3 regions of the Sporomusa sphaeroides DSM 2875 genome follow, and region 3 is predicted to be linked to each of the others. Evidence: riboswitches for the same ligand, from Rfam matches in the RefSeq annotation. Region 3 holds a riboswitch; each other region holds the start of a gene.

Region 1 (7,384 bases), 1.7 Mb from region 3:
TAACCACGTTAGCGGCAGCTAAGCCAAAATCAGTGCCAATTGTGGTTTTTAACGACTGGGCACTTAGTTCGGGATACCGGTTAAACGGCAGGGCTGCCAGTTTTTCCAGGATTTTGGCCTTAACGGCCGGCGGCAGGTCAGCGGGCCGTTCATTGGCATCCAGTCTGATACGCCAGTTACTCTCTTCTACAGAATAGGCTTTCAGGGTTTCCAGCCCTAAACGCGGTGTAAACATCTTAATTCCCCCTCAGCCTAACCGCATTGGCATGCGCATCCAGTCCCTCGGCTTCTGCCAGCTTGATGACCTGGCTGCTGACAGCGGCCAGCGCTTCTTGGGTATAGGCAATAATACTGGTTTTTTTCATAAAGGTTTCCACATTAAGCACAGAGTAAAACCGGGCCGTCCCGCCGGTAGGCAAGACATGGTTGGGACCGGCAAAGTAGTCCCCCAGCGGCTCGGGTGAGTAGGCTCCCATAAAAATAGCACCGGCATGGCGGATATAGGGGAGCAGTTTCCACGGCTCTGCTGTCAGGAGTTCCAGGTGTTCGGGTGCGGAAAGATTGGCCAGTTCAACGGCTTCCAGGATTGTCGGCGTAACAATAATCAAGCCGTTATCCTCGATGGCTTGGGCGGCAATCTCCTGGCGCGGCAGGGCGGCCAGTTGTTTGTCCACTTCTTTACTTACCGCTTTCGCTAATTCAGCGCTGTCGGTGACAAGAATACTGGAAGCCAGGACATCATGCTCAGCCTGGCTCAGCATATCTGCCGCCACATAGCGGGGGTCTGCCGTGCTGTCAGCCACAATAAGAATCTCACTCGGACCTGCCAGCATATCAATATCCACATGACCATAAACCGCTTTTTTGGCCAAAGTAACAAAAATATTGCCAGGACCGGTAATCTTGTCAACCCTGGGAATGGTGCTTGTGCCAAAAGCCAGTGCCGCCACTGCCTGCGCACCACCGGCTTTGAATATTCTTGTTACTCCGGCCAGCTTGGCAGCTGCCAGCACATAGGGATTTACCCGCCCGTCCCTGCCTGGCGGCACAACCATGATAATTTCTTTTACCCCGGCCACAGCGGCCGGTACTGCGTTCATCAGCACAGAGGAAGGATAGGCGGCAGTACCACCGGGAACATAAATGCCCACCCGGTCAAGCGGTGTACACTTTTGCCCCAGTATTGAGCCATATTCACGTTCGGTAAACCAGGATTTGGGCAATTGCTCGGTATGAAACTTTCTGATATTAACAGCCGCCGCCTCCAATGCAGCCAGCACCTCGCCGTCAATGCCGGCCATCGCGCTCTCCAGCTCGTCTGCGGTTACTTCCAGGGCATCGGCAGTAAAATCGGCACCATCAAAAACTTTGGTGTACTTTAATACCGCTTCATCCCCCTGGCTGCGCACCTCTTCAACAATGCGTTCCACCACCTGGCTGGCTGAGAGAGCTTCGCCGAAGAGTTCTTTTATTCTGTTTTGGGCTCCTGTACCCAAAACTACTTTGTCAAAAGACGGTTTTTCCAATATTTCCGCCATTTCCTCTTTACTTAAAAAACTGCTGAATATTGTTTTCATGCTTTGGCCTCACTCTCTACCAGTTCTTTTAATCCTTCCACCATTTTATTGATCCGGTCAAATTTCATTTTAAAGCTCACCCGGTTGGCAATAAATCTGGCGGTTGCCGGCTGAATCTGCGCAACTTCCACCAAATTATTCTCTTTCAGCGTCCGGCCGGTTTCCACCAAATCCACAATAATCTCAGCCAAGCCTACCATGGGTGCTAATTCTATCGAACCGTTCAGCTTGATAATCTCCATCTGAATGCCAATACTATGAAAAAAGCTTTCCGCCACCCGCGGATATTTGGTGGCCACCCGCATATGGGCGTAATCGCTCAGTTTCTCCTGTTTGAGCGCCTGCGGCACCGCCACCATCATCCGGCAAAAGCCAAACTTTAAATCCAGCAGCTCGTAAACATCCTTGTTCTCTTCCAGCAGCACGTCTTTGCCAATAATGCCAATATCGGCGGCGCCATATTCCACATAGGTGGGTAAATCAGCTGTCTTAGTGATAATAAACCGGATTTTTTCCGCTTCATTGGTAATGACCAGTTTGCGCGAGCTCTCACTGAGACCTTCGGCCGTATAGCCGATTTTGGCCAGCATATTGGCCGAGAGGTCAAATAACTTGCCTTTGGGCAAGGCAATTGTCAGATAATCCATATCATTTGAGGTCATGTCATGCCTCCTATTTTCCTTCTCTATCATATTAAAGTATTAATTAGATAATATGCTAACACGATATATTATAAAGGTCAATAGCTCCCATATTTTATTTCCCGATATCCGGCAATCTTTCCGGGTGAGGTAGGAAAACCGCCTGCATATGTAGAAGTATTTGGCAGGATACTAACCGTACCAAGCGTAACGCAATAAGGAGGTTCTTTATGTCTGCGCTGAATATTGTCGTGCTCAACCCGCTTGCCGACCGCCATAGGGAGCTTATTCTGGCTGCCGAGCCAAATGTTACTATACTTGTTACCGATGAAGCAAATGCTCTCGAGCATATGCCCTCCTGCCATATCTTAGTCACCTGGGGTTGGATGGAAACCCGTCATTTATACCAGGCTGCTCCTCACCTGGAATGGATTCATGCCCTAAGCGCCGGAGTGGAAAAGTTGCTGTTTCCTGAAATTCAGGCAGCAGACACCATCCTGACCAACGCGAAAGGCATCCATGGCATCCCGGTATCTGAACATGTGCTGGCCATGATGCTGGCTTTCAGCCGGGGGCTTACCGTCAGTCTCCGCCAGCAGGAAACCCGGCAGTGGAAACGCATTCCTACCGGTGAGTTGCACGGGAGTACCCTCGCCATTGTCGGTTTAGGCTCTATCGGCCGCGAGATTGCGAAAAAGGCCAAGGCGCTGGGGATGACGGTACTTGCCAGCAAGCAGGAGGTCACCACAGAATTATTTGTAGATAAGCTGTATCCGCCGGATGATGATAGTCTGCTGGAAATGCTGGCCAAGGCCGATTTCACGGTTACCGCCCTGCCGCTGACCGAAAGCACACAAAACCGGATTAGACTGCAGCATTTTACGGCAATGAAGCCTTCGGCTTATTTCTTCAATATCGCCAGAGGGGCTATTGTCAATGAAAATGATTTGGTCACCGCTTTGGAGCAAAACCTCATTGCCGGTGCCGGGCTGGATGTCTTTGCCTGTGAACCGCTGCCTGAGAGCAGTCCGTTATGGAGCATGCCCAATGTTATCATTACACCGCATGTTGCCGCCCTGTCACCGGCCTATCTTGACCGCTCCGTTAAGCTGTTTGCCGATAATCTTACCCGCTTTATCCAGGGGCGTGAAATGCTGAATGTGGTTGACAAAGTCAAAGGCTATTAGTACCTTGAGGGACTAATTCAGGCTGTCAGCCGCTCTGAGCAGTGTAAGCTCTACCGGTTCGCCGTCTGCCGGCGCTTCATGATGCCTGGCCACGATCCCGGTTATCCGCCTGTCAAGCCCGGCCGCCTCGAGCATAGCTGCTCCCCGGGCGGCATGATGATAATAGATATACATAGCATGCCGGAGATTGGCTACCTTGCCACCCCGCCCCAGTCGCTGCCAGCTTTTGGCCCAGCGCGGCACAAGGGTATCCAAAATTACGGTAATGATTTTATCGGCAACGCTGACATCCCCTTTTATCTTGCCGATATCATGAAGCAGCGCGCATGTTAGCAGTAATTCTTGGTCAACATCCTTTTCCTTAGCGGCAAGTTCCCCGGCTGTGTAGGCTACATTCAAAGCATGCCGCTGGTCAGGTAGGTTCATCTGCCAAAAGAAGGCGGCTGCCGCCGGGTCTAAATACCGCTCCACAAACTGCCTGTCTGTTTCGCTAATCCGGGCAGTGACCGCCGCTACAACCTGTTTTATCCGTTTACTCAATATATATCAATTCCTCATAGCCCCGGGTGCGAACCACTGCTTCCGCCACCGCCCGCGGCTCGGCAGCAAGCGCCAGTTCTGCCCGGCGTCTTTGCCGCCGGCATTGGTTAGCCGCTTCAATGGCCTGCGCCAGCTTACCTTCCGTCCAGGCAATATATACATCTTTACCCTGCACGCTGACGCCAATCCCCTGGCGCTCCAGGGCTAATAGCATCCGTTCTATTCCCATGGCGAAACCTGTCGCCGGGTTGGCAACCCCCAGTGAAGCCAGCATCGTATCATAACGCCCGCCCCCGCACAGCGGGAAGCCCAGTCCCGGCGTATAGCCCTCAAATACCATGCCGGTATAGTAATCAAAGTCACGAATTATGCCAAGGTCAAAATTAACATACTGATCGACACCATAGCCTGCAAGCAGCTTGTGAATATCGGCCAGGTTATCCAGCGCCGCCCGGCTGAGGTCATTGCTGACCAACCGGTAGGCTCTGCTTAACATATCCTCCCGTCCATGCAAAAGCGGAATTTGCTTAAGCAGTTCTTGCGCTGCCTGCTTAAGTCCGCTCTGTGAAAGCAGTTCGCCAAGCCCAACCAAATCGCGGGTAACCATGGCGGATTTGATCTGTTGCTGGCGCTCGGGGCTTAACTGGCTTTCCGCCATCAGGCCGTTAATAAAATCCACCTGGCCTAAGCCGATTTGAAAATTGGTCAGCCCGGCTTCCAGCATAGCTTCTACCGCCAGGGCCACAACTTCGGCATCGGCTGCCGGACCGGGCGCACCTAACAGTTCCACCCCGGCCTGATAAAACTCGCATTGTCTGCCGGCCTGCGCCTGCTCATGGCGAAAGACATTGGTAAGATAAAACAACCTGAGCGGCAGCGGCATTTCCTTCAGTCTGGTCGCCGCCACTCGGGCAATCGGGGTTGTCATATCCGGTCTAAGCGCCAGAATCCGGTTGTTTTTATCAAAAAATTTAAATACATGCTGCTGAATGTTGCTGCCTGTACCAACTGCCAGTGTCTCCATATATTCAAAGGTCGGTGTCACTATTTCGTCATAGCCCCAGCAGGAAAAAACTTGAGCCAGCGCCCCCTCGACAATCCGTTTCTGCTTGGCTTCCCGGGGCAGCAAGTCCCGCGTCCCATACGGAATTTGCGGCACAAAATTTTTATTCATATTAACACTCCATTCTACTCGGCACTATTTTTCCTCCAGATGGGCCAACACTGCTTTATAACCGTCTGCTCCATAATAGAGGCAGCGCTTAACCCGGCTGATGGTTGCGGTACTGGCACCGGTAGCGGCAACAATATCGTCATAAATGACGCCTGCCTTTAACAGCCGCGCCACTTCCAGCCGCTGCGCCATCGCCTTAAGTTCACCGATTGTGCATACATCCTCAAAAAACTGGTAACACTCTTCCTCGCTGCTAAGCGATAAAATCCCCCGGAACAGCTGGTCGATAAGTGCATCTTTCAATTTGGGATTTGCGGTCATACTATTACGCCTCCTGTAAATACTTGCTTACACTATCTATTCGCTACACACCTGTTTTTTCCTTCTTTATCACTTTCTATCTTTATTGAATTAAAACTTTTTACTATTTTACTCATTTTTACTAATTTAATTATATTTTTATTGACAGACATACCTATCGGTGCTAATATAAATTTCATAAATTCATATTGTTCATCAAGAGCTGGCTGAGGGAATGGCCCGATGACGCTGCGGCAACCATCGCAATTTGCGAACGGTGCCAATTCCACAGGATACTTTCCTGGCAGATGAAGAACTGGACAACAAGCCATTTCGGACTGCCGAAATGGCTTTCACTATTTTTACGGAAGGAGGCTGACCTGCTTTTTTAGCCAAAACATTGTCTTACCTTGGTGCCATTAGTAAAGTAACTACTATTAGGAGGAATATGTCATGAAAAAGATTACCTTATTATTGCTTGCCGCTTTATTGGCGTTCTCCACTCTCCTTGCCGGGTGCGGCGGCAAAGAAACGCCTGCCCCTTCAGCAACTGAGAAAAAGACTATCAAAGTAGGCGCAACCCCTCTGCCCCATGCTGAAATTCTTGCTGTCATCAAACCCATTCTGGAAAAAGAAGGCATCAATCTGGTTGTGGTAGAAATGAGCGATTATGTCCGTCCTAACATGGCTGTTGCGGAAAAAGAGCTTGATGCTAACTTCTTCCAGCACATTCCCTACCTGACCAAGTTCAGCGCTGAGCGCAAACTGGATCTAACCTATACTGCTGCCGTACATATCGAACCTATGGGGATTTATTCTAAAAAAGTTAAAAACCTGAATGACCTGCAAAACGGCGCAGAAATTGGCATCCCGAACGATCCCACCAATGGCGGCCGCGCTTTGGCACTCTTGGAGAAGGCCGGCATTATTAAGCTCAAAGACGGCGCAGGCGTTACCGCTACCATCAGCGACATTACCGCCAACCCCAAAAATGTAAAAGTCCGCGAACTGGAAGCTGCCCAATTGCCGCGTTCCCTGGATGACCTGACCTTAGCTGTCATTAACACCAACTACGCGCTGGAAGCTAAGCTGGTTCCCGGTAAAGACGCCTTGTTTATTGAACAAAAAGACTCCCCTTATGTGAATATCCTTACCGTCCGCAAAGGCGATGAAAACCGCCCGGAAATCCAAAAATTAACCAAAGCCTTAACTTCCGAAGAAGTTAAGAAATTTATCAATGAAAAGTACCAAGGTGCTATTGTACCGGCATTTTAATGAAGTAAAAAATGAGTCTGGGGAAATCCCCGGACTCATTTTTTGATTAACGGTTAACTATCCCGTACATAAAAATATCGGCAATGCTGTTGGCCGTACTATCAATAGAATCCTGCTCTCCGCCAACAAACCCCTGAAACACCATCATCACAATAACACTGAACAAACCATGGGCGGCTTTGTGCACATCACAATGGCGGATAGTACCTTGATCAATTCCTTCCTGTAAGATCCGCTGCAATATCCCGATAGTGTGAACAAACCTTTCCCGGTATTTTTCCCGCTCCGCCTCGGTAAAGCTTGACGGTTCCTCACGGCCTAACCCGCGCATCTCATGCATAAGCACCCGCCACAAGTCCGCATTTTGCACATAAAACTCCAGAAAAACCCGAATGGCTTTCTTGGTTTTATCCAGCGCCGGTTCGGCAAGAGCGGCAATGGTATCAAGCTCAGCCTCAAAACCGGCACTGCGTTCCTTAATCAAGGTATAAAAAAGTTGTTCCTTATTAACAAAATAGTTATATACTGTGCCTTTACCGGTATCGGCTAAGGCAATAATCTCATCAACCGTGGCGCGATGATAGCCTTTGCGGGAAAAAACAGTATAGGCAGCATCAAGTATTTGCCGGCGTTTCATAAGTTTCCTCCTGTCCTTACCAAGCCAGTTTGGAAAGGATCAAAACCACCATG
Region 2 (7,384 bases), 1.1 Mb from region 3:
CTCCTGGAGCGGGTAGACAAGCTCAGCAGCTATATTGCGGCTGTAGAGGAGAGAGCACCGCAGATTCTTGTAGATTACCGGGAAAAGCTATTAAACCGTATGCGGGAGTTGCTGGCCGCAGTAGGGGCAGAACCTGACGAAACCAGACTGCTGCAAGAATCGGCTATATTTGCTGACAGAACTAATTTCACTGAAGAAATTGTCAGGCTCAAAAGCCATTTATCCCAGTTCCGGGCAACTGTAAACTCGCCTGACGCCGTGGGGCGCAAGCTGGATTTTATTGTTCAGGAAATAAACCGGGAAACCAACACAATTGCTTCCAAAGCAAATGACTCTGCCATCGCCAATATTGTTGTTGAAATTAAAAGTGAAATTGAGAAGGTCAGAGAGCAAATCCAAAACATAGAGTAATATAGGAGAATTACGTCTAAGTGGCCTATAAATTTATAGGAGGAGTCTTAATGGACATAAAATTAATTAATATCGGTTTTGGCAATATTGTGTCGGCTAACCGGATCATATCCATAGTTAGCCCTGAATCAGCTCCCATCAAACGCATTATTCAGGAAGCGCGCGACCGGGGTATGCTTATCGACGCTACATATGGACGCCGGACCCGCGCTGTAATCATTACCGACAGTGATCATGTTATTTTATCGGCAGTACAGCCGGAAACAGTAGCTCACCGGTTAACAAGCAAAGACACCAGCGATGACACTGCCGAATAAGGGAAAGGAGTTAAAGCCATGCCGCAGCAAGGAATACTACTAGTTGTATCCGGTCCTTCGGGTACCGGCAAAGGCACCATTTGCCGCGAGTTGCTGCGTAGCAATCCCCAGTTAAAATACTCTATATCGGCTACTACCCGCCAACCCAGGACGGGAGAAGCTGACGGAGTAAATTATCTTTTTGTTGCCAAAAATCATTTTCAAACCATGATTGAAAACGACGACCTGCTGGAGTGGGCCGAAGTCTACGGCAATTTTTACGGGACGCCACGCCACTATGTGCTTGAACAGTTAAAAAACGGATATGATGTCGTACTGGAAATAGATACCCAGGGAGCTATGAAAATAAAAGAAAAATTTCCGGAAGGTGTATATATATATATCATCCCGCCCTCATTGGATGAGCTTGCTGACAGAATTCATAAACGCGGTACTGACAGCCTGGAAGTCATCAAAAAACGCCTGCATTGTGCCAGCGCCGAACTTGCTCAGGCGCATAACTATCATTATATTGTAGTAAATGATCAAGTGGCGGCAGCTGTGCAAAAAGTGGAAACAATCATTGCCGCTGAAAAGCATCGGGCAGAACGCAATACCGATTTAATTGATAGTCTTTGCCAGGCACGTTGTAACTAACGAAACTTGGCACAGTAAATAAATTAGGCAAGGGGATATGCTATGATTAATCCGTCTTTAGATACATTAGTGAAAAAGGTTGACAGCAAATATACACTGGTTGTCTTAGCTGCCAAACGGGCTCGGGAAATTATGGATGCCCAGCAGCCACTGGTGGAGTCTAAATCGAATAAGCCGGTGACAATTGCCCTGGAAGAGGTGGCTCAAGGTAAAATTACCTACGAACGCACCAAAACCGGCATTAAATAGGAGTCAGCAATGTCATCAGGCCAAACTATCGTTATCGGAGTTGCCGGCGGCATTGCCGCCTATAAAGCAGTTGAAATTGTCAGCCGGTTAAAGAAAGCCGGGTATACGGTCTATGTTATCATGACCAAAGCGGCTACAGAATTTGTCACACCGCTCACCTTTCGCGAAATTAGCGGCAACCCGGTGGTTGCCGACATGTGGGAAGAGCCCAAGACCTGGAATGTGCAGCATATTGCACTGGCCAGCCGCGCTGACCTATTCCTCATTGCGCCGGCAACAGCCAATATTATCGGCAAAATAGCAAACGGCATAGCCGATGACATGCTTACAACCACCGTCATGGCTACCAAAGCACCGGTAATTTTGGCTCCAGCCATGAATACCAATATGTATCTAAACCCAATTACCCAGCAAAACTTAAACAAACTGGCAGGACTTGGCTATCATATAGTAGAACCGGCCTCCGGCATGTTAGCCTGTGGTGTGGATGGCCCCGGCCGCTTGCCTGAACCGGCAGATATTGTAAAAAAAGTTAAATCCCTGCTGCAAGGCAACCGGGATTTAGCCGGAAAGCGGGTACTGGTTACGGCTGCCGGTACGCGTGAACCCATTGATCCGGTGAGATATATTGGCAACCATTCGAGTGGCAAAATGGGATATGCTCTTGCCGAAGCCGCCGCAGCACGCGGCGCAGAAGTTATTCTTGTTTCCGGTCCGTCAAGTCTTGCCTGTCCGGCGGGGATAACTGTCACAAAAGTGGAAACTGCCGCGCAAATGCGTGAAGCTGTGCTTGCGGAGTTTGATACTGTCGATGTTGTAATCAAAGCCGCCGCCGTGGCTGATTATCGGCCTGAGACGGCAGCAGACCAAAAAATAAAAAAAACCGGCAATACCCTAACCTTATCCATGATCAAAAATCCTGATATTTTGCGCGAATTAGGCGAGCGTAAAAAGCATCAGCTCTTAATCGGTTTTGCAGCCGAAACGCAAGAGCTTTTAAGTCATGCACAAGAGAAACTAATTAAGAAGAATCTTGATATGATTGTTGCCAATGATGTTACTTTACCGGGAGCCGGCTTTAATACAGACACAAATATTGTCAGAGTCATACATAAAAATGGCCAGATTGAAGAACTGCCGCAGCTTACTAAACGCCAGGTGGCTGAAATTCTGATTGACAAAATTTGTGTAATGTTGACAAATTATACTTGATTTTTTTTTGTATTTGGATTAAAATCTTTTTGTTGTTAAATTGCATATGCTATACTCATCAAGAGTTGGTGGAGGGACTGGCCCGATGAAACCGCGGCAACCATTTAGTAGTTTTACTAAAAACGGTGCCAATTCCGGCGGATAAACCGCAAGATGGGAGTGAGAACAATCACGCCTCCCTTGCTTGCGGAGGCTTTTCTTTTTTGCAATATAGAATTTAGGAGGGACAGCACTATGGTAAAACGTGTACTTTTTACATCTGAATCTGTAACCGAAGGCCATCCAGATAAGATTGCCGATCAAATTTCCGACAGTGTACTTGACGCAATTCTGGCTCATGACCCCAATGCCCGGGTAGCTTGTGAAACATTGGTTACCACCGGTATTGTGCATGTGGTAGGTGAAATCACGACCAACTGCTATGTAGATATTCCCAAAATTGTTCGTGAGACCATTAAAAGTATTGGTTATACCCGTGCTAAATATGGTTTTGACGGTGAAACCTGCGGTGTGTTAATTTCTATTGACGAACAGTCTGCCGATATTGCTTTAGGTGTTGATAAAGCGCTCGAAGCCAAGTTAGGCAATATGGATGCCATTGAAGCGATTGGTGCCGGTGACCAGGGTATGATGTTCGGTTATGCTACCAACGAGACTCCGGAATATATGCCATTGCCCATCGCCCTGGCTCATAAAACAGCCCGCCGCCTCTCTGAGATTCGTAAGAACGGCGAGCTGCCATATCTCCGTCCGGACGGAAAAACCCAGGTAACTGTTGAATATGAGGATGGTAAACCGTTACGCATTGATACTATCGTAATTTCAACCCAGCATAGCCCGGAAGTCGACAGAGAAACCATTGAAAAAGATCTTATCGCCAAAGTTATCATTCCGATGGTTCCCGGCGAACTGTTAGATGCGCAAACCAAATACTATATCAATCCTACCGGCCGGTTTGTTGTAGGCGGCCCGCAAGGTGACTCCGGACTGACAGGACGCAAAATTATCGTCGATACATACGGTGGCATGGCTCGCCACGGCGGTGGCGCTTTCTCCGGTAAAGATCCCACAAAAGTGGACCGTTCTGCTGCCTATGCTGCCCGCTATGTAGCCAAAAATGTCGTCGCAGCAGGCTTGGCCGATAAGTGCGAAATACAATTAGCATATGCCATCGGTATTGCCCGGCCGGTATCGGTCATGGTAGAAACCTTTGGTACCGCGAAAATTGACGAGAGCAAAATTGTCGAACTGATCAACAAGCACTTTGATTTAAGACCTGCCGGCATTATCAAGTCCCTGGATCTGAGACGCCCCATTTACCGTCAAACAGCGGCATACGGTCACTTTGGCCGCACTGACATAGATTTGCCCTGGGAGCGTACCGATAAAGCCGATATGCTTCGCAAAGAAGCCAATATATAAGAGTTAACCGTTCTTTGGTTTCAAGTAAAAAAGGGTAAGAATCTTAGACAGGGTAGTCAGCGGATAAATATTAATTAATTAGTGGCCAATGGTAATACTAATATTGCTGGAGACTCAATTCAGTAAAAAGGGGAGGTATTCCATTGGCCACACAGAAAAATACCACACAATCCGTTTACCGTGTTGGGGGCCTCAAAGGCGACCATTGCCGGGACCGTATTGAGCATACGTTGTCCCACCTTCATGGTGTTTCGTCCGTAAAAGTAGACTTAGCTTCTAAGCAAATTGCTGTCAGCCATGATGCATCGGTGACTTCTAGCGGATATATTGAAGAAACCTTACAATCACTCGGTTATTCAATTCAAGGTTGAGGAGTCTGACATATGAAGCTCCATTTTTCACCGCTGAAAAAGCGCCGGATTAAGCGTTTTTTTAAACGTTTGCCAATGGACACCGGGCTAGATTGGGAAATGGCCGCTCATGATCCCGAAAAACCGGTAGCAGGTATTTGACACTGAAAAGCGAATATAAATATATATGTTAGCTAACAAAGGGGACTGCATAGTCCCCTTCTCTTTATCCTTAAGAAAAGAAAGCCAGGTGTAGAAAAAATGGCAAACACCGCTCAAATTATTGTAAATATTCCTGCCCGCAGCATTACTAAGCCTTTTTCCTACATTATTCCAGCTCACTTACCTGAGATCACTATCGGCTGGCGTGTATTAGTTCCGTTCGGCAACAGGAAGGTAGAAGGGTTCGTTGTCGGTGTGGAACCCGAATGTACGGAAGGCTTAAAAGCCATCCTTGCTATACTTGATGATTACCCCTGGTTTGATGACAATATGTTGAAAACAGCCAAATGGATAAGCCAGTATTATCTCAGTTCACTGGCCGAAGCCATGCGTCTGTTCGTTCCCGGCCTGTCGGGAGTAAAAACGCAAAAAGCCTATCAGGCATCTGCCGCAATGGATTATGAAGCGGCAGCCATGCTGCTCGACAACAAGCCGGAGGAATACCGCCAGGCACTCACCTATATTTATGCTCATGGTCCGGTTAGTCTCAAAGATCTTGCCAAACTTCCCGGTAACATAGATGCTATGATAAAATTTTTTTTACAACATAAACTAATTATTCATGCAGATACTGTCAATACACGCGGCAAAGCCAGTACAACGACGATTATTAACTTGGCTGTCAGCAAGGAAACTGCTGCTCAAGCTGAGCAAATGCTGCCCAAAACCAGGGCAGCCCAGCGCCGGCTTTTGCAGGCACTCCTGCAGAATAATGAACTTGCCTTGCCCCAGTTGCGCCACCTTAATATTTCGCAAGCCACTGTAAAAAAATTAGCAGAACAAGGGCTCATTACCAGCCGCAGTGTACCGGTACTCCGCAACAGCTATGACAGCGTTTGTCAGCAGGCTGCCGAGGTATCATTGACACAACCGCAGCAGCACGCCTTACAGCTAATAATTCCAGCCATTAAAGCCGGAACGCATAAATCTTTTTTGATTCACGGCGTTACCGGCAGCGGCAAGACGCTTATTTATATCAAGGCTGTCGCTGAAGCCCGGCGACATAATCGCCAGGCCATTGTCCTGGTGCCGGAAATTGCTTTGACCAGTCAGCTTGTCGCCCGTTTTCGGGCAGCGTTTGGCAATGATGTTGTTGTTATCCACAGCAAACTATCAGTCGGCGAACGGCACGATGCCTGGCGCCGCCTCCAGTCCGGCCAGGCTGGCATTGTTATTGGTGCACGTTCGGCTTTATTTGCACCTGCCCGCGATCTGGGCATAATAATTATCGATGAAGAACATGAGTTTACTTACAAACAGGAAGAATCTCCCCGTTACCATGCCCGGCAGGTTGCCTTAATCCGGGCCAGACTGGCCGGTGCAGCCCTGGTACTGGGCAGCGCTACCCCGGCGATAGAAACTTACTTCCAGGCACTTAACGGCACCCATACGTTAATCTCTATGAATAAACGGGTTGATGATGTGCCAATGCCGGAAGTTACACTTGTTGATATGCGCCAGGAATTGGCACAAGGACGCCGCAGCGTCATTTCACTGCCACTGCAGGAGATGTTAGCCAGAGCCCTGGCAAAAAAGGAGCAAGCCGTTATCCTGCTTAACCGTCGCGGCTATTCTACCTTTGTCCTGTGCCGCGAATGCGGCCATGTGCTCAAATGCAGACATTGTGATATTTCACTGGTATATCACACCCCCGGCAATAGCCTTCGCTGCCATTACTGTCAGGAACGCCATACTGTGCCTGATACTTGTCCTGAATGCGGCAGCCGGTATATCCGTTATTTTGGCGCCGGTACCCAGAAGGTGGAAGAGGCACTTACCGCATTATTTCCGGCGGCAAAAATTGTGCGTATGGATCAGGACACCACCCGAGGCAAAATGGCACATGATAAAATATTAGCGGCTTTCGCTGCCGGAACGTATGATATTTTGTTAGGCACACAAATGGTAGCCAAAGGTCACGACATTCCTAATGTAACGGCAGTTGGAATTATCTCGGCAGATACTGCGCTTAATCTGCCCGACTTCCGGGCAGCTGAACGGACATTTGCGCTCTTGACGCAAGCGGCAGGGAGAGCAGGACGCGGCGCAAAGAGCGGGCAGGTAGTAATGCAGACATATAATCCCGAGCACTATGCGATAACTGCCGGAGCAGAGCATAATTATCCGGCATTTTATGAACATGAGATTGCCTTTCGCCGTCAACTGAACTATCCACCGTTTGCTAATTTGATAAAAATAACAGTACAGGCTGCCGACGAAATCATGGTGCACCAGAGTGCTAACAAATTGGCAGTCGAACTGGCTCAAGCAATGGCGGGAATAGCTGCCGACATTATTGGACCGTTTCCGGCATCGGTTCATAAAATAAAAGACGTCTTTCGCATTAATATTTTAATCAAAACAAAGGATCCAGCTGCCGTGACCAGCCTGTTCACAGCTTTGCACATTAGCAGCCGCAAAGATGTGATTATTGACGTAGACCCTGTGAATGTCATCTAACCGTCACATTAAATTATTTTGTCAAAGCTTGACTCATGTATTTGACACTTTCGTCACCTGCTAAACTGTGATAAAATTTGTCTAATGGCCTGAAAGGAAAGAGGG
Region 3 (7,384 bases):
TATGCGCCTGAAATTGTGGCTTTAGGTATCCGTCATGTTACAGTAACGGTTAATGCGCTGGATCCGGCGATCGGGGCAGAAATTTATCAGTTTGTATCCTATCAGGGTAAATGGTACACAGGTGTCGCAGCAGCAGGACTGTTGCTGCATAATCAGTTGGCAGGCATAGCGTATTTAGTTAAACATGGTGTTATGGTTAAAATCAATATAGTTATGATTAAAGGGCTTAATGACAGACACATACCGGCGGTTGTCAAAAAGGTAAAGGAACTGGGAGTGTTTGTTACCAATATTATGCCGCTCATTCCCGCGCCGGGCAGTGCCTTTGAGCACTTACCCCAGACCAGCATGAAAGACCTGAATACCTTAAGGGATGTTTGTCAGCTTGATATTCGCCAGATGCGCCACTGCCAGCAATGCCGGGCCGATGCCATCGGCTTGCTGTATGAAGACCGTTCGCAGGAATTCCGGATGTGCGACCGGCCTCAGGACGGCGTAACGGTAAACAACGGGAACCGGAAGCTTTACCGGATTGCTGTTACCTCAAAATATGGAAAACTAGTGGATCAGCATTTTGGTCATGCCACTAAACTGCTTATTTACCAGGGCGATGGACTCCAGTTTCAGCTCCGTGAGACCCGGACGGTAGGTCGGTATTGTGCCGGGATGTCAGAGTGTGATGCCGAGGCTGGGGACAGCGGGAGGGAGAAGATTATTGAGGCGCTGAAAGATTGTAATGCGGTACTGACAATGCGTATTGGCTATCATGCGAAAGAGCGGTTGCGAGATAAGGGGATTTTTATCTCAGAATACTGCGATACAGTAGAAGCAGGTCTTCGCTATGCAGCAGCTCAAATGCAGTCTCAGGGCGCGGCAGAAAATGAGTAGGAAACTATTGACAAATAGCTTACGGGCAGTATAATTTAAATACAATAACATTCCAAAATTTGGCTGATCAGAGAGGCTGAAGGCTGAGGTATTTATCCGCAAGGATGTACTTTGGCCTTTTTTTGTTATTATTTTTGGATAAATTCATAGAGGGGATGTGTTAGTATGTCTAACATTGCCGGCAGTATCACTGCTTTAATCGGCGGTACGCCATTGCTGCGCCTGAATAAGGTAACAGCCGGGGCTCAGGCAGAAATCGTGGCTAAACTGGAATCCTTTAACCCTGGCGGCAGTATTAAGGACCGCATCGGTTTCAGCATGATTAAGGACGCTGAGGAAAAGGGACTTATCAATGAAAATACGGTAATTATCGAGCCTACCAGCGGCAATACCGGCATTGCCCTGGCCTTAATTGCCGCTGCCAAAGGGTACCGGCTTATCCTGACCATGCCGGAGACCATGAGTGTGGAACGGCGCAGTCTGTTGAAAGCATACGGTGCGGAACTGGTGCTCACTCCCGGTGCGGCAGGCATGAAAGGAGCTGTTTTAAAAGCCGAAGAATTAGCTGCTGTGACGCCAAATTCATTTGTGCCGCAACAGTTTAATAATCCGGCTAATCCGGAAATTCACCGGGCCATTACCGCAGACGAAATATGGAAGGATACAGACGGTAAAGTAGATATTATCGTTGGCGGTGTTGGTACAGGCGGTACGATTACCGGTGTGGGGGAAGTACTCAAACAGCGCAATCCTAATATCAAGGTGGTCGCGGTTGAACCCTTGGATTCCCCTGTTCTTTCCGGTGGGCAGCCCGGCCCTCATAAGATTCAGGGAATTGGGGCAGGTTTCGTTCCCTATGTACTGAATTTGGATGTAATTGATGAAATCTTTAAAGTGAAGAATGAAGAAGCCATTACTACCGCACAGCGTTTGGCTAAGGAAGAAGGCGTACTGGTCGGCTTTTCTTCCGGTGCAGCGGCGTTTGCCGCCCTGCAGGTAGCCAAAAGACAGGAAAATAAGGGGAGGTTAGTGGTGGTTATTTTGCCGGACACCGGTGAGCGGTATCTTAGCACCGTACTTTTTGCAGAAAATAAATGATCGAGTTTGTTATAGAATCGATACTGCCTGGCTTTGCAGTTTGACGATAAAGGAGGAAGTTGGATGTCCGATAATCAGGTAGCACCAACAGAATTTTTTGGTGCAGATGACAAAATCATTGCCCGCAATATCCGGCGTGTATTTAAAATTAAGCGCAAGCCAAACGAAGAAGCTACTGAATTTGAAGCAATTAAACAGTTGGACCTTACTGTTAAACAAGGAGAATTTCTGGCCATTGTCGGCCCAAGCGGCTGTGGAAAATCAACTTTTCTGGATATGATTGCCGGTTTGGCCCACCCCAGCTCCGGCGAAATATACATGGACGGCAAGCTGATTACCGGTCCGGCTTTGGACCGTGGCATCGTAATGCAGGGATATGCGTTGTTTCCCTGGCGAACAGTGCGAAAAAACGTTGAATTTGGGCTTGAAATAAAAAAGGTGCCGTCAAAAGACCGCAAGGAAATCAGTCAGCAGTATATTGAATTAGTCGGCTTGAAAAACTTTGAGGACAGGTATCCTCATGAATTGTCCGGAGGCATGAAGCAGCGTGTAGCTATTGCCAGAGCATTGGCTTATGATCCGGAGGTCTTGCTTATGGATGAACCCTTTGCAGCCGTTGATGCTCAGACCCGGGAGGTTCTGCAGGAAGAACTGCTGCGCATTTGGGAAAAAACCAGGAAAACCATTGTTTTTGTTACACATGGTATTGATGAAGCAGTATTTCTGGCAGACCGGGTAGCTGTAATGACGGCAAATCCCGGAACCATTAAAGAAATTGTTACTATCAATCTGCCCAGACCACGCGATGGTATCCGTTCATCAGCCGACTTTGGCTGGGTTCGGCACAAAATTTGGGAATTACTGCAAACCGAGCATTTCACCGCTGGCAAGACGAAGTTATCTGGAAAAAATGTGGCTGAATCCATATCTGCGTCGGCAGCATTGTAAACTGAATCAGTACACTTTTGCATTGCATCTTGTTTGGCTGATGATTTGTCGATAATAATTAATTCGGGGGTGTAATGTGGAAAAGTTAAGTTCCAAGAAACGTTTGTTGCCGCAAGTTATGGAGTTGATCCGTCATTCGCTTCATACGGTTAAATATGGGCACTTAATTTTGACAGTGCAGGACGGCTATGTGATTAAAATGGAGCGAACAGAAAAATTTATTTTTACCGCTAAAAATAAATCCGGCTATATAGTACAGGATGTTCCAGCAAGACAGCACTCTTTTCAGCCTAAAATCATTGCTCAGCTTGAAGGTCTGATGTATGGGCAGCTGATTATCCGAATTGAAGATGGCAAGGTGGAACAGATAGAGAAAACCGAAAAACGGCGGATTAACGAACAGGAAGGAATTTACGGAGATGGTATCTAAGGCATAGTTGATTGAAAAAAGGGGTGATGATGACGATTACGTATGAATGGGGAGACTCTTTATATATCAATATTACCAACCGCTGTACCAATAATTGTACTTTTTGCGTAAGAAATAATCAGGAAGGTATTTCCCGGGGAATGAATTTGTGGCTGGAACGGGAACCTACGGTCAGTGAAGTTCTGGCAGATATTCAAGCCAGGGATATCTATAAGTACCGGGAGTTTGTATTTTGCGGGTATGGAGAACCCATGCTGCGAACTTATGATATTATCGAAATATGCAGATATCTGAAAAATGCATATAACATGTCTATTCGCATAAACACAAACGGGCATGCCAATTTGATTTGCGGGCAGGATATTACTTCACAGTTAGCAGGGCTGGTGGATGCTGTTTCTATTAGCATGAATGCAAAAAACAGTAAAGAATATCAGGAACTATGCCAATCTGATTATGGTGAAAAAGCCTATGAGGCTATGCTTGCGTTTGCTGCTAAGTGCAAAAAGTATATTCCCCAGGTAGTACTGTCTGTTGTTGATGTTATGCCTGATGACAATATCCAGTCATGCCGGGAGATTGCCAACAGAATTGGTGTTGATTTTAGAGTCCGGCATTATCAATCATAATTTAGATATAGAAATGAGTCAGAAAAAAATTTCTGACTCATTTCTATCTTACTGTTCCAGCGCCTGGGCCAAATCGGCAATAATGTCTTCCACATCTTCAATGCCGACAGACAAGCGCAAGAGACAGTCACTAATGCCTAAGCGCTCGCGAATGTCGGCCGGGATGTCGGCGTGGGTCTGGACTGCCGGGAAGGTGATCAGCGATTCGACGCCGCCTAAACTTTCGGCAAACTGGAGAACTTTTACCTTGCGCAGCACTTGGGCAGGCAGGCGGGGATGGTCTACGGTGAAAGACAGCATGCCGCCATAGCCAGAGGCCTGGGCGTCCTGGATTTCTTTACCGGGATGGTTGGCTAAGCCGGGGTAATAGACTTTGGTAACACTGGGATGGGTGGTAAGCCACTCGGCGACAGCCTGTGCGTTTTTTTCGTGCTGGCGTGACCGGATTGCCAGTGTCTTGATCCCCCGCAGTAAAAGCCAGCTGTCCTGCGGCCCAAGGATGGCGCCGGTAGCGTTTTGGATAAACCCGATTTTTTCACAGAGCGCGGGGTCACCGGCAACTACCAGACCGCAGACCACATCATTATGGCCTGACAGGTATTTGGTACCGCTATGGAAGACAATATCGGCGCCCAGAGTCAGCGGTTGCTGGAAATAGGGGGAGAGGAAGGTGTTATCCACAATGACGTGCACCGGTTGTGGGGTATGCTGACGGGCGATAGCCGTTATTGCCCGGATATCGGCAATTTTCATCAGCGGATTGGTGGGTGTTTCCAGTAAGATGGCTTTCGTGGCAGGCTGCAGTGCCTGGCGCACCTCTTCCAGGCTGCTGGTATCGACAAAAGTAACTGTCAGACCGAACTGGCTGAATATCTTGTCCATAATGCGATAGGTTCCGCCATAACAGTCTTCGGTAATAATCAGATGATCACCAGGCTGATACAGCATCAGTATTGCCGAAATGGCAGCCATGCCTGAAGCGAAGGCAAAGCCGGCATGCCCTTCCTCCAGGGCGGCTACGGCTTCTTCCGCCGCCTTGCGGGTAGGGTTCTGGGTACGGGAATAGTCATAGCCGGTGCTGCGGCCGAGTTCAGGGTGGCGGAAGGTGGTTGTCTGGTAGATGGGAGTGCTGATGGCACCGGTGGTTTTATCGGTGACAAGACCTGCGTGGACGGCTTTGGTGGCAAATTTCATAACATATCATCTCCTATTTTGTGTTTGCGGCAGGCAACAAAAAAACGACTCCACCGTAAGAAGAGTCGCCTGTATGCGCTGATAACTCATCTTCCGGATTGCTCCGCTGGATTTAGCACCTTGCATTGCTGCCGGTTGCCGGGTGTCATAGGGCCAGTCCCTCGACCACTCTCGATAAGTTTAATTATTTAATTTTATTGGATTTTATTTTTGCATACTTAATACAATTTGTCAATAGATATTTTTATGCTTTTTATCTCTTGCCTGCTTGATATTGACGCCGGTTGAAAAACCGGATATCATGATTTCAACAGGAGATAACTATTTTGGGAATACGGGGAGGCAGTAACAGTATGACTGATAAAAAAGATATACTGGCATTAATTGAAAAAGCTGAAACAACCCATGAGCTTACTAAAGATGAAATTGTTGCGCTGCTGATAGATACCGAATACGAAGCGGAATTTTTTGCTGCCGCCGACCGGGTGCGCCGAATGTATGTGGGCGACGAGGTACATTTGCGCGGTCTGATTGAGTTTTCCAACACCTGCAAACAAAACTGTCTGTATTGCGGTCTAAGGCGGGATAATAAAAAGGTAAACCGTTATCGTCTGGGACCGGAAACCATCCTTGATTTTGCAACCAAAGCCAAGTCATACGGCTATCGCACGGTTGTGCTGCAGTCAGGCGAAGATGAATGGTTTGATGTGGCTGCCATGGTTGATATTATCAAAAAAATCAAGGAACTTGGTTTGGCGATTACACTGAGTGTGGGTGAAAAACCCCGTGAGGTTTATCAAGCATACCGTGATGCCGGTGCCGACCGGTATTTGCTCAGAATTGAGACTACCGACAAAGCGTTGTATGAAAAACTCGATCCGGGCATGAGCTGGGATAACCGGGTAAAATGCTTGCAGGACATAAAAGAGCTGGGTTTTGAGCTGGGAACAGGCTCACTGGTCGGTATACCGGGGCAAACTATTGAATCGCTGGCCGATGATGTTTTGTTTTTCAAAAGCATGGATGCGGACATGATTGGTGTAGGTCCGTTTATTCCTAATCCGGACACGCCGTTAGCCAAAGAGGCGGGCGGTACTTTTGAATTAAGCACCAAGGTGATGGCTATGACCCGGCTGCTGTTACCGGATATTAATATTCCGGCGACAACCGCTATGGAGTCTTTGAACCCGCAGGGACGGGTACTGGCGCTGCAACGGGGGGCCAATGTAGTGATGCCCAATGTTACCGAGGGCGAATACCGGCAGCTGTATTTGCTCTACCCGGGGAAGATTTGTATCAACGACACGCCGGCTCATTGCCGTTCGTGTATTACCGGCAAAATTCAGGGTATTGGCCGCAAGGTAGCTGAAACGCACGGTTTCCGGGTAAAGCGGGCTTAGAAGGGAATGGGCGTATGAATAAACATATTTCTGAGGAAGTGCTTGCGCTGATTGAGCAAGCTGTGAGACATATTAATTTTGGTTCTGTTACCCTGGTACTCCAGGATTCACGGATTATTCAAATGGAGAAACTGGAAAAAATCCGGATAGGCGAACAGCCGCCGAAGGGCGCAGGTAAAACTGCAGCGGCTGCCACTGGGGTGCGGATGCGGATATTGCAATCAGTTGACGGCATGGAATATGGAAAAGTGGCTATGCAAATCCAGGCAGGACAGATTATGCAGGTGGAGAGAACCGAAAAATACCGGGTAGGAAAATTAACCGGCCTTCATGGCGACGGAATTTAAAGGAACATACGGCGATGAACTGCTTATAGTTCATCGCCGTATGTTTTTTGGGGGTTGTAATGTTAGTGTCACTTTTTTCGCCGGGAAAGGGGTGACGCTTTTCTTTTAGGCACTATATTCGTGCTCTTAATAAATACAAATGTACTTTATGTAAAAACGACAAAAACCGTGTTGACAATAAACATGTAAAGGTGTATAGTATATTTTGATTATAAAATATAGAATTTCCCCGGCATAGATACGCTCTGTGAGTTTCAGTGTACAGACTGAATGGGAGCTATAGTACGGGGGAAAAAGGGGTAGGAGAAAATATGCGAAAAAAAATGTTAGCAGTGGCTATGAGCACACTGATGATGGCTGGTGCGCTGGCCGGCTGCGGCGGCGGAGCCAAACAAGAGGCCGCAAATGAAATCAAGCTTGGCGGTAACTTCGAGTTAACCGGCGGTGTGG

The links. Region 3 has a riboswitch for S-adenosylmethionine ahead of SPSPH_RS05010 (trans-sulfuration enzyme family protein). Riboswitches for the same ligand answer to the same signal wherever they lie in the genome.
Region 1: linked by a shared signal. The riboswitch ahead of SPSPH_RS13685 (MetQ/NlpA family ABC transporter substrate-binding protein) and the one ahead of SPSPH_RS05010 (trans-sulfuration enzyme family protein) in region 3 are both predicted to bind S-adenosylmethionine.
Region 2: linked by a shared signal. The riboswitch ahead of metK (methionine adenosyltransferase) and the one ahead of SPSPH_RS05010 (trans-sulfuration enzyme family protein) in region 3 are both predicted to bind S-adenosylmethionine.

What each region holds. Positions count from the first base shown of each region.
Region 1 is NZ_CP146991.1:2,902,026-2,909,409, forward strand. It holds gene hisC (histidinol-phosphate transaminase) at 1-235, opposite strand, end outside; gene hisD (histidinol dehydrogenase) at 237-1,577, opposite strand; gene hisG (ATP phosphoribosyltransferase) at 1,574-2,239, opposite strand; gene SPSPH_RS13665 (D-2-hydroxyacid dehydrogenase) at 2,449-3,405, shown strand; gene SPSPH_RS13670 (HDOD domain-containing protein) at 3,418-3,945, opposite strand; gene hisZ (ATP phosphoribosyltransferase regulatory subunit) at 3,938-5,119, opposite strand; gene SPSPH_RS13680 (YerC/YecD family TrpR-related protein) at 5,144-5,440, opposite strand; SAM riboswitch class I at 5,630-5,734, shown strand; gene SPSPH_RS13685 (MetQ/NlpA family ABC transporter substrate-binding protein) at 5,873-6,694, shown strand; gene SPSPH_RS13690 (TetR/AcrR family transcriptional regulator) at 6,741-7,331, opposite strand; gene SPSPH_RS13695 (DUF456 domain-containing protein) at 7,348-7,384, opposite strand, start outside.
Region 2 is NZ_CP146991.1:2,302,472-2,309,855, reverse strand. It holds gene SPSPH_RS10810 (YicC/YloC family endoribonuclease) at 1-411, shown strand, start outside; gene remA (extracellular matrix/biofilm regulator RemA) at 462-728, shown strand; gene gmk (guanylate kinase) at 747-1,364, shown strand; gene rpoZ (DNA-directed RNA polymerase subunit omega) at 1,407-1,613, shown strand; gene coaBC (bifunctional phosphopantothenoylcysteine decarboxylase/phosphopantothenate--cysteine ligase CoaBC) at 1,623-2,825, shown strand; SAM riboswitch class I at 2,878-2,985, shown strand; gene metK (methionine adenosyltransferase) at 3,060-4,247, shown strand; gene SPSPH_RS10780 (heavy-metal-associated domain-containing protein) at 4,391-4,618, shown strand; gene SPSPH_RS10775 (hypothetical protein) at 4,631-4,759, shown strand; gene priA (primosomal protein N') at 4,859-7,279, shown strand.
Region 3 is NZ_CP146991.1:1,152,888-1,160,271, forward strand. It holds gene nifB (nitrogenase cofactor biosynthesis protein NifB) at 1-888, shown strand, start outside; gene cysK (cysteine synthase A) at 1,054-1,986, shown strand; gene SPSPH_RS04995 (ABC transporter ATP-binding protein) at 2,050-2,934, shown strand; gene SPSPH_RS05000 (DUF2292 domain-containing protein) at 3,011-3,364, shown strand; gene SPSPH_RS05005 (TIGR04100 family radical SAM protein) at 3,391-3,993, shown strand; gene SPSPH_RS05010 (trans-sulfuration enzyme family protein) at 4,042-5,187, opposite strand; SAM riboswitch class I at 5,271-5,368, opposite strand; gene hydE ([FeFe] hydrogenase H-cluster radical SAM maturase HydE) at 5,541-6,587, shown strand; gene SPSPH_RS05020 (YezD family protein) at 6,602-6,934, shown strand; gene SPSPH_RS05025 (ABC transporter substrate-binding protein) at 7,246-7,384, shown strand, end outside.